Regions from separate parts of the Micromonospora sp. NPDC049139 genome, predicted to be linked through region 1. Evidence: riboswitches for the same ligand, from Rfam matches in the RefSeq annotation. Region 1 holds a riboswitch; each other region holds the start of a gene.

Region 1 (3,266 bases):
GCCCGACCAGCGCGCCGATCGCCGGCTCCAGGCTGAGCAGGATCGCGAAGACCCGGGCCGGCATCCGGCGCAGCGCGGCCAGTTCGGCCGAGTACGGCAGCACCGACGACAGCAGTGCCACCACGACGCCCAGCGCTAGGGTCCACGGGTCGAGCAGCGCCGTGCCGCTGCCGGCGACCCCGAACGGCAGTACGGCGAGCGCGGCGACGGCCATTCCCAGCGCGAGGCCCCGGCTGCCCGGCATGCGGGCGCTGACCGCCTTGCCGAGCAGCACGTACCCGGCCCAGCCGACCGCGATGGCGACGCACAACAGCAGCCCCACCCGGTCCACCCCGGTCCCGCCGAGCCCGCTGATCAGCAGCACCCCGCCGCCCGCCAGGACCGCCCACGCCACGTCGGCGGGCCGGCGGCTGCCGGCGAGCGACACCAGCAGCGGCCCCGCGAACCCGATGGTGACCGCCACGCCGAGCGGCACCCGGTGCAGCGCCGCGTAGAAGGCGAGGTTCATCAGCGCCAGGGTGAGCCCGAACGCCCCGACCAGGCCGGCGGCGCGCCAGCCCAGCCGCAGCCCGGGCCGGGCCACGAGCAGCAGGATCAGCGCGGCGAAGCCGAGCCGCAGCGTGGTCGTACCGCCGGCGCTGGTGCTGCCGAAGAGCTGCTTGGCGACGGCCGCGCCGACCTGGGTGGAGAGCATGCCCAGCAGCATCAGCAGCGGTGGCGGCACGGCCCGGGGTCGGCCGAGGGCGACGGTCAGTCGGGCCGCCGGGTGGCCGGCCGGCAGCGGGCGGGAGGCGAGTGCGTACACCCGGACCACACTGGTCGCGGACGGCGCGGCCCGCGACCGGATTTCCCCGCCCGGCCGGCGGATCCGGGCGGCGGTCCGATCCCCGGCGGGTCCGGCCCCTGGCGGGTTCGGCCCTGGCGGGTCCGGCCGGGTGGCGGATCCGGGTGGCGGTCCGGTCCCTGGCGGGTTCGGCCCTGGCGGGTCCGGTCGGGCGGCGGCGGGGCGGCGGACGCAGGCGTCCGACTGGCCCAGCAGCGCCGGTCCGGTTGGCGCGGCGCTAGCATGCCGGGCGGCACGATCATGTGAGGTGCCCCGCGCGAGCGGGGAGAATCGGGAAGCCGGTGCGAATCCGGCACGGGCCCGCCGCGGTGACCGGGGAGCCACCGTCCACGCGCGAGAGCGCAGCCACTGGCCCGCCCGGGCCGGGAAGGCGGACGGCCAGGCGTCGATCCGGGAGTCCGAAGACCGGCCTCGCGGTCAGGTGCCCACGCCCCGAGCGTGGGCCGAGCGCAGCGGGAGCCTGCCTTGGATCTCTACGACGTCATTCATCGCCGCCGGGACGTCCGCGGCCAGTTCACCGGGGCGCCGGTGCCCGACGAGACGCTGCACCGCGTCCTGACCGCGGCGCACGCCGCGCCGAGCGTCGGCTACTCCCAGCCCTGGGACTTCGTACTCGTCCGCGACCCCGAGCTGCGGCGCCGGTTCCACGAGCACGTCCAGGCCGAGCGGGACACCTTCGCCGCCACCCTGGACGGGGAGGCGGCCGAGCGGTTCGCCCGCATCAAGATCGACGGGGTGCTGGAGTCCACCCTGTCCGTGGTGGTCACCTACGACCCGGCCCGCGGCGGCGCCGCCGTGCTCGGGCGGCACGCCATCGCCGACACCGGGCTCTACTCGGCCTGCCTCGCCATCCAGAACCTCTGGCTGGCCGCCACCGCCGAGGGGCTCGGCGTCGGGTGGGTGTCGTTCTACCGGGAGCCCTGGCTGGCTGAGCTGCTCGGCATCCCCGACGGCGTACGGCCGGTGGCGTGGCTCTGCCTCGGGCCGGTCACCCACTTCGAGGCCGTGCCCGACCTGGCCCGGCACGGCTGGCGGCAGAAGCGCCCGCTGGCCGAGGCGATCCACCACGACCGCTGGACGTCGCCGGACCGCTGACCTCACCACCGCGGAAGGGCAGGGCCCATCCGGCCGGACGCGCCTGGTTCCGGGCCGGCAGAAACCTAGTCACGCACCGCTGCGGATCCGTCACCGGATACCGGTTTGCGGTCGCTCCTGCCGGGAAGTCGGTACGGGTGCGAGCACTCATGACGAAGATCGAGCAGGCCTCCGCGCTGGACCGGATCGGCGACCGGTTGCAGCGGGCCGTCCAGGCCACCCTCCGCCCGAGGCGCGTTCGCGACCTGCTGCACGGTGTCTGGCTGGGGCACCCGCTGCACCCGGCGATGGTGCAGGTGCCGGTCGGCGCGTGGCTCAGCACGGCCGTGCTGGACCTGATGCAGGGGCAGCGCCGCGCCGCCACCACGCTGTGCGCGGTGGGCACCATCAGCGCCCTGCCGGCTGCGGTCGCCGGGCTCAACGACTGGGCAGCCCTCGCCCGAGACCAGCGCCGGATCGGCCTGGTGCACGCCGCCTCCAACAGCATCGGCCTGGCGTTCTACGCCGGCTCCGTGGCCGCCCGGATGACCGGCCGGCACAACCTCGGCCGTACGCTCGGCTTCCTCGGGCTCAGTGCCGCGAGCACGGGGGCGTACATCGGCGGGCACCTGGCGTACAAGCAGGGCGCGCAGGTCAACCAGAGCATCTCCGAGCTGCACCGGATGAGCGACGGCTGGCACTCGATCGCGGACATGTCCGCCCTGCCGCAGCGAAAGCTGATCACCCGGGAGATCGACGACGTTTCGGTGATCCTCTACCGGCACGGCGACGAGGTCACCGTGATGCTGGAGCGCTGCCCGCACCAGAGCGGCCCGCTCGGCAAGGGCGAGGTGCAGGAGATCGACGGGCACGCGTGCGTGGTCTGCCCGTGGCACGGCAGCACGTTCCGGCTCAACGGCGGCGAGGTCGTGCACGGGCCGTCCGGCAACGACCAGCAGGTCCTGCCCACCCGCATCGTCAACGGCATGCTGGAGACCCGCCTCCCCTGACCCACCCCACCCCACCCCACCCCCTCCCTCACACCGCCCCACCCCTCACGCCGGTTGATCTCTCACGCCGGTTGATCATGAAGCTGTTGCCGTCCTGATCGGCGTGTCGCTGCAACAACTTCATGATCAACGAGGGCGTCCGGGGGTGGGTCAGGGGCGGCGGTGGCGGCCGATTTGGGGGTCGCGGGTGGTGTCCGCGTGGGCGCCGGCCAGCGGGCGGGGGGTGGTGGGCGCGTCGCTGTGGCCGCGGGGGGTGCTGTCGCGGGGGATCGCGGTCGTCCCGGTGTGGGTGGCTGCGCCGGCGCCCCGGGGCGCCACGTCCCGTCCGGTTCCGTCGT
Region 2 (3,266 bases), on a different contig from region 1:
ACCGACCTGCGCCTCACCGTCCACCCCGGCGAACTGGTGGCCGTGGTGGGGGAGTCCGGCTGCGGCAAGTCGGTGCTCGCCCACGCCCTGCTCGGCCTGCTCCCCGGCAACGCCACCGTCTCCGGCCACGCCCGGCTGCGCCCGCCCGGCGGGGACCAGGTCGACCTGATCGGCTGCACCGAGCGCCACCTCGCCCGCGTCGTACGCGGCCGCGCGGTCGGGCTGGTGCCGCAGAGCCCCGCCACCGCGCTGACCCCCGTACGCACCGGCCGGCGGCTGCTGGCGGAGACCCTGCGCGCCCACGGGCACGCCCGCCGCGACGCGCCCTCGGCGGCCGAGCGGGTCGCCGCCGACGTCGGGCTAGACCCCGCCGACCTCGACCGCTACCCCCACGAGCTCTCCGGCGGCATGGCGCAACGCCTGGCCACCGCCCTCGCACTCGCCCCCGACCCGCCGCTGCTGCTCGCCGACGAACCGACCACGGGCCTCGACCGGCCCCTGGTCGACCACACCCTCGACCTGCTGCGCCGCCGCTGCGACGCCGGCAACGCCGTCCTGCTCATCACCCACGACCTGGCCGCCGCCCGCCGCGTCGCCGACACCGTCGCCGTCATGTACGCCAGCCGGGTCGTCGAGCGCCGGCCCACCGAGGCGCTGTTCGCCGCGCCCGCCCACCCCTACACCGCCGGCCTGCTCGACGCCCTGCCCGAGCGGGCGTTCCGCCCCGTGCCCGGCCACCCGCCGATGCTCACCGACCTGCCCGCCGGCTGCGCCTTCGCCCCGCGCTGCGACCGCGCCACCGACACCTGCCGCACGCCGCCCACCCCGGTCGTGGACGGCTCCGGCCAGGTCGCCTGCCACCACCCGCTGCCCGTCGGAGCGCCGGCATGACCACGACCACGGCCACCCGTCGACACCTCGGCCCGGAGGCGACCGCCACCGCGCTCGCCGCCCACCAGGTCACCGTCGCCTACGGTCGGCAGCGCGTCCTCGACCGCGTCGACCTGCACGTCGCCCCCGGCGAGACGGTCGGGCTGCACGGGCCCTCGGGCAGCGGCAAGTCCACCCTGGCCCGGGTACTCGCCCTGCTGCACGCCCCCGACGCCGGGCACGTCACCCTCGACGGCCACCGGGTCGCCGGAGTCCGCCACCGGCTGCCGGCGGCCGTCCGCACCCGCGTCGCGATCCTGTTCCAGAGCCCACGCGCCGCCACCGACCCGCGGCTCAGCCTCGCGGACATCGTCGCCGAACCGCTCCGCGCCACCGGCGTACCGGCCGAGCAGGCCAGGGCCCGCGCGGCCGAGCTGGCCGACCTCGTCGGCCTCACCGCGGACCTGCTCGCCCGCCGCCCGCACGCGGTCAGCGACGGGCAGCTGCAACGGGCCTGCCTCGCCCGGGCGCTCGTGCACCGGCCGGCCTACCTGCTCTGCGACGAGGCCACCGCCATGCTCGACGCCTCCACCCAGGCCCACCTCGCCGCCGTCATCACCGACTACCAGCGGCAGCGCGGCGCCGGGGTCCTGCTGATCACCCACGACCCGGCCCTGATGGCCCGCTGGGCGACCCGGGTCGTCGACCTTCCGCCCCCGCCGGGAGCGTGAACCGCCGCGCGCCGCACCGTCCACAGTGGTGAAGAAGGCCGCTCCATGGCATTCGTCACCGTGGCATTCGGGGCCGGGCGCAGGCTAGGGTGACGCTGCCGTGGTGTTCGGGAAGCCGGTGGAAGACCGGTGCGGCCCTCGCCACTGTGATCGGGAAGTCCGCGGCCCTCGTCGTCAGAGGTCACTGGGCGTGTCGCACGCCTGGGAAGGCCGGCCACGGACGCACCTCCCGTCAGCCAGGAGACCGGCCACGGCACTGCGATGACCCGTCCACGAGGTGCTGGAAGGCGGTCCCGATGCGCGTGCGCGCTGTGCGGTCCACCCTGTCCCGGCGCGTAGCCGCGCCCCTGTCCGTCCTCCTCGTCCTGCTCGGCGCCTGCGCCACGGACGACGACCCCGCCCCGGCATCCGGCGCGCCGGCCACCCTGACCAACTGCGGCACGCCGGTCACCGTCGCCGCCCCGCCCCAGCGGGCGGTGACCCTGAACCAGCCCGCCACCGAGATCATGCTGGCGCTCGGCCTGGCCGACCGCATGGCCGGCACGGCGTACCTGGACGACGCGATCCTGCCGGAGCACGCCGCCGCGTACGCATCGGTGCCGGTGCTGTCCGGAAAGTACCCGGCCAAGGAGAAACTCCTGGAGACGGCGCCGGACTTCGTCTACGCCTCGTTCCACAGCGCCTTCGGCGACGAGGGCGTCGGCGACCGGGCCGCCCTGGCGGGGCTCGGCATCGGCACCTATCTCTCACCCGCCGGGTGCCCGAAGCCGCACCGGCCGGGAAAGCTCACCGTCGAGGACGTGTTCGCCGAGATCCGGGACGTCGCGGCCGTCTTCGGGGTGCCGGAGCGGGCCGAGACGCTCATCGCCGACCACCGCGCCCGGATCGCCGCCGCTGCCGCCAGGCTCGACGGCACGCGGGACGTCTCCGTGCTCTGGTGGGACGCCGGCACCGACGCCCCGAGCGTGGGCGCCTGCTGCGGCAGCCCCAACATGATCATGTCGGCGGTCGGGATCGGCAACGCCTTCGGCGACCTCGCCGGCGGCTGGGCCGACACCAGTTGGGAGAGCGCCGTCGCGCGCGACCCCGACGCGGTCGTGCTGGTCGACGCGACCTGGGACCCGGCCGCCGCGAAGCAGGCGTTCCTGGCCCGGCACCCCACCCTCAAGGACCTGCCCGCGGTGGCCGGGCAGCGGTTCGTCGTCATTCCGTTCTCGTCCACCACCGCCGGGGTGCGGGCGGTGCTCGGCGTCGAGGCGCTCGCCGCGGGGATGGCGCAGCTTCCCGCCCGAGCGGGCCGCTGACCGCCGTGGCGCGCCGTACCGCCGTGGCCCGCCGTCTCGCCGTGGCCCGCCGTCTCGCCGTGCGCGGTCGGGCCGGCGCGGATCCCGGCGCCACTGCCTCCGGGGTCCGGCGCGGCCGGCCCGTCCGTCCCGTCGGCACCGTCGCGCTGCTGGTCACGTTGCTGGCGGTGCTGGTCGTGTCGATCGGGGCGGCCGTCACCGTCGGGCCGGCCGACATCCCCGTGTCGACGGTCTGGGCCGTCGTGGCCGACCGCCTGGGCCTGGCCCACGCCGACGTGCCGCTGCTGCGCGAGCACATCGTCTGGCGGCTGCGCCTGCCCCGGGTGCTCGGCGCCGCAGTGCTGGGCGCCGGGCTGGCGGC
Region 3 (3,266 bases), on a different contig from region 1:
GGTCACCTCCACCCGGGAGGGCGTGTCGGCGCTCGTCGTGGTGCTGGCCGCCCTCACGGGCGCGGGGCTGGCGGGCGGCACGGTCCCCGGGCTGCCGATCGTCCCGACCCGGGCGGGGGAGGAGTCGTTCGCCGCCACGCCGGTCCCGGTCCTGCTCTACGCCGCGACCGTCGTCGCCGCTTCGTGGGCGCTCGCCCGCGCGGTGCGCGCCCGTCGACGTCACGTCGCCCAACTCGCCGCGTCGCGTGCCGACCAGGCGGTGGCCGAGGAACGGTTGCGCATCGCCCGGGACATCCACGACGTGGTCGGGCACAGCCTCAGCCTGATCGCCATGAAGGCGGCCGTCGCCAACCACCTGGCGGACAGCCATCCCGAGCAGGGCCGGGCCGCCCTGGGCACGATCGAGCGGGTCAGCCGGAGCGCGCTCGACGACATCCGGGTCGTGCTCGGCGCGCTGCGCGACCCGGCCGACACCGCGCCGAGCTTCGCCGAACTCGACCGGCTGGTCGAGGCCGTCCGGTCCGCCGGTGTCACCGTCGACGTCGACCGGGCGACCGACCTGACCCGGGTGCCCGCGGCCGTGCAGGCCTCGGCGTACCGCATCGTGCAGGAGGCACTCACCAACGTGCTGCGCCACGCCGGCCCGACCCGCTGTCGGCTCGCCGTGGCGGTCGAGCCCGGGGCGCTGGCCGTCGCCGTCGTCGACGACGGGGGGTCGGGGCGCGCCGTCGGGCCGCCCGGCCATGGGCTGCGGGGCATGCGCGAGCGGGCCGTGATGCACGGCGGCACCCTGGCGGCCGGCGTCGAGCCCGGCGGCGGCTTCGCCGTGCGCGCCCGGCTGCCGTTCACCCCGGCGGTGCCGGACGATGGGTGAGCCCGTACGCGTGCTCCTGGCCGACGACGACGTGCTGCTGCGCGGCACCCTCCGGCTGCTGGTCGATGCCACCCCGGGAATGACCGTGGTGGCCGAGGCGGGCACCGGGCGGGCGGCCGTCGAACTCGCGAGGACGCACTCGCCCGAGGTGGTGCTGATGGACGTCCGGATGCCCGAGATGGACGGCATCACCGCCACCGAGCAGGTCACCGCCGGCCGGGACGCGCCCCGGGTGCTCGTCCTCACCACCTTCGACCTCGACGACTACGTGTACCGGGCGCTGCGGGCCGGGGCGAGCGGCTTCCTGCTCAAGGACACGTCCCCCGTACGGCTGCTCGACGCGATCAGGGTGGTCGCCGCGGGCGAGGCGCTGCTGGCCCCCAGCGTCACCCGTCGGCTCATCGCCGAGTTCACCCGGATGCCGGCGGCCCGACGGGTGCCGGGACGGCTCGACGGGGTGACCCCACGGGAGCGGGAGGTGTTGACGTTGATCACCCGTGGGATGTCTAACACCGAGATCGAGCAGCACCTGCACCTCAGCCGGGGCACCGTCAAGACGCACATCGGCCGGTTGCTGACGAAGCTGGGCGTCCGCGATCGGGCGCAACTGGTGATCGCGGGCTACGAGTCGGGGCTCGCCGACCGGTGAGGTTCGGTCGACCGTCGTGAGCGCCGCGCCGCGCCGGCCCGGCGGGGCCGGCGTCCGATCCCGTCGCGTTGACCTGGGGGCCGGGGGTGTGGCAGCATTCGCGGCCTGACGGCAGTGAAGGAAGCCGGTGTGATTCCGGCGCGGTCCCGCCACTGTCACCGGGGAGCGATCCCCCCTCGTGAGTCACGGCCGTGCGTGCGCGGTTGGAAGACCGGGGGTGAGCGTCGATCCGGGAGCCAGGATACTTCGGCCGTCGGGAGTGACCCCAGGGCGTGGACACCCGAGGAGGACCCGATGACGCACCGCGTCTCCGCCATCGACGATCATCGTCGCATCGTGCCCGGCCGCCACAGCGCGCCGGCGAGCAGCCGTATTTCCGCAGCCCCGTCCGGCCGCCGCGGCGCGCGTCCGGCCGGCCGTGGTGTGCCCGCCCCCGGTCGCCCCGCAGCGGTCGGGCGCGTCGCCCGTCCCTGACGCCCGCACCGCGCCGCCCGACCCCGTCGGCCCGCCGGTGAGCCGCTTCCCGGCCCGCCGTACCCGCTGAACCGCGCCCACCCCTCGTACCGTCCGGTCGTCCTCGCGTCGATCCGGGCGTCACTCTCCGGAGCCGTCCGTGCGCATCCTGCTGCTGTCCACCGCCGACACCGACCTGCTCGCCGCCCGCGCCAGCGGCGCCGACTACCGACTCGCCAACCCCGCCCGGGTCGCCGCCGACGCCGTGCCCGCGCTGCTCGACGGCGTGGACCTCGCGGTCGTACGCCTGCTCGGCGGCCGGCAGGCGTGGCCGGACGGGCTCGCCACGGTCCTGGCCTCCGGCGTGCCCACGGTCGTGCTCAGCGGCGAGGCCGCGCCGGACGCGGACCTGATGGCGGCCTCCACCGTCCCCGCCGGCGTGGCCACCCAGGCGCTGGCCTACCTGGTCGAGGGCGGCCCGGAGAACCTCGCCCAGCTCGCCCGCTTCCTCTCCGACACGGTGCTGCTCACCGGCGAGGGGTTCGCCCCGCCCGCGTCGACCCCGACGTACGGCGTCCACGGCGACCGTCCCGCGCGGCCCGACCGGCCGACCGTGGGGATCGTCTTCTACCGGGCGCACTCCCTCGCCGGCAACACCGGCTTCGTCGACACCCTCGCCGACGCCGTCGACGCGGCCGGCGGCAACCCGCTGCCGATCTTCTGCGGCTCGCTGCGCGGCCTCACCGCCGGCGCGGGCCCGCTGGGCCTCTTCGCCGGCTGCGACGCCCTGCTGGTCACCGTGCTGGCCGCCGGCGGCACGGTCGCCGCCGACGCCTCCGGCGGCGGCGACGAGGACGCCTGGGACGTGGGCGCGCTCGCCGCCCTCGACGTGCCGGTGATCCAGGCGCTCTGCCTCACCAGCACCCGCGAGCAGTGGGCCGGCAGCGACGCCGGACTGTCCCCGCTGGACGCCGCGATGCAGGTTGCCGTCCCCGAGTTCGACGGCCGGATCGTCACCGTGCCGTTCTCGTTCAAGCGGATCGACGCCGACGGGCTCTCCAGCTACGTCGCCGATCCGGAGCGGGCCGCCCGGGTGGCCGGCATCGCCGTGCGGCACGCCCGGCTGCGACACGTGCCCAACGCCGACAAGCGGCTCGCGGTCGTGCTCAGCTCCTACCCGACGAAGCACTCCCGGGTCGGCAACGCCGTCGGCCTGGACACCCCGGCCTCGGCGGTCCGGCTGCTCGCCGCCCTCGCCGAGGCCGGCTACCACCTCGGCGACGCCCCCGT

The links. Region 1 has a riboswitch for cobalamin ahead of bluB (5,6-dimethylbenzimidazole synthase). Riboswitches for the same ligand answer to the same signal wherever they lie in the genome.
Region 2: it holds a riboswitch for cobalamin, as region 1 does, so the genes downstream of both, ACZ6Q9_RS25395 (ABC transporter substrate-binding protein) here and bluB (5,6-dimethylbenzimidazole synthase) in region 1, are expected to answer to the same signal.
Region 3: it holds a riboswitch for cobalamin, as region 1 does, so the genes downstream of both, cobN (cobaltochelatase subunit CobN) here and bluB (5,6-dimethylbenzimidazole synthase) in region 1, are expected to answer to the same signal.

What each region holds. Positions count from the first base shown of each region.
Region 1 is NZ_JBVJHK010000005.1:142,238-145,503, forward strand. It holds gene ACZ6Q9_RS11840 (EamA family transporter) at 1-805, opposite strand, end outside; cobalamin riboswitch at 1,078-1,272, shown strand; gene bluB (5,6-dimethylbenzimidazole synthase) at 1,310-1,939, shown strand; gene ACZ6Q9_RS11850 (Rieske (2Fe-2S) protein) at 2,089-2,928, shown strand.
Region 2 is NZ_JBVJHK010000017.1:100,895-104,160, reverse strand. It holds gene ACZ6Q9_RS25405 (ABC transporter ATP-binding protein) at 1-891, shown strand, start outside; gene ACZ6Q9_RS25400 (ABC transporter ATP-binding protein) at 888-1,601, shown strand; cobalamin riboswitch at 1,686-1,868, shown strand; gene ACZ6Q9_RS25395 (ABC transporter substrate-binding protein) at 1,898-2,905, shown strand; gene ACZ6Q9_RS25390 (FecCD family ABC transporter permease) at 2,911-3,266, shown strand, end outside.
Region 3 is NZ_JBVJHK010000018.1:71,211-74,476, reverse strand. It holds gene ACZ6Q9_RS26060 (sensor histidine kinase) at 1-874, shown strand, start outside; gene ACZ6Q9_RS26055 (response regulator) at 867-1,523, shown strand; cobalamin riboswitch at 1,641-1,770, shown strand; gene cobN (cobaltochelatase subunit CobN) at 2,137-3,266, shown strand, end outside.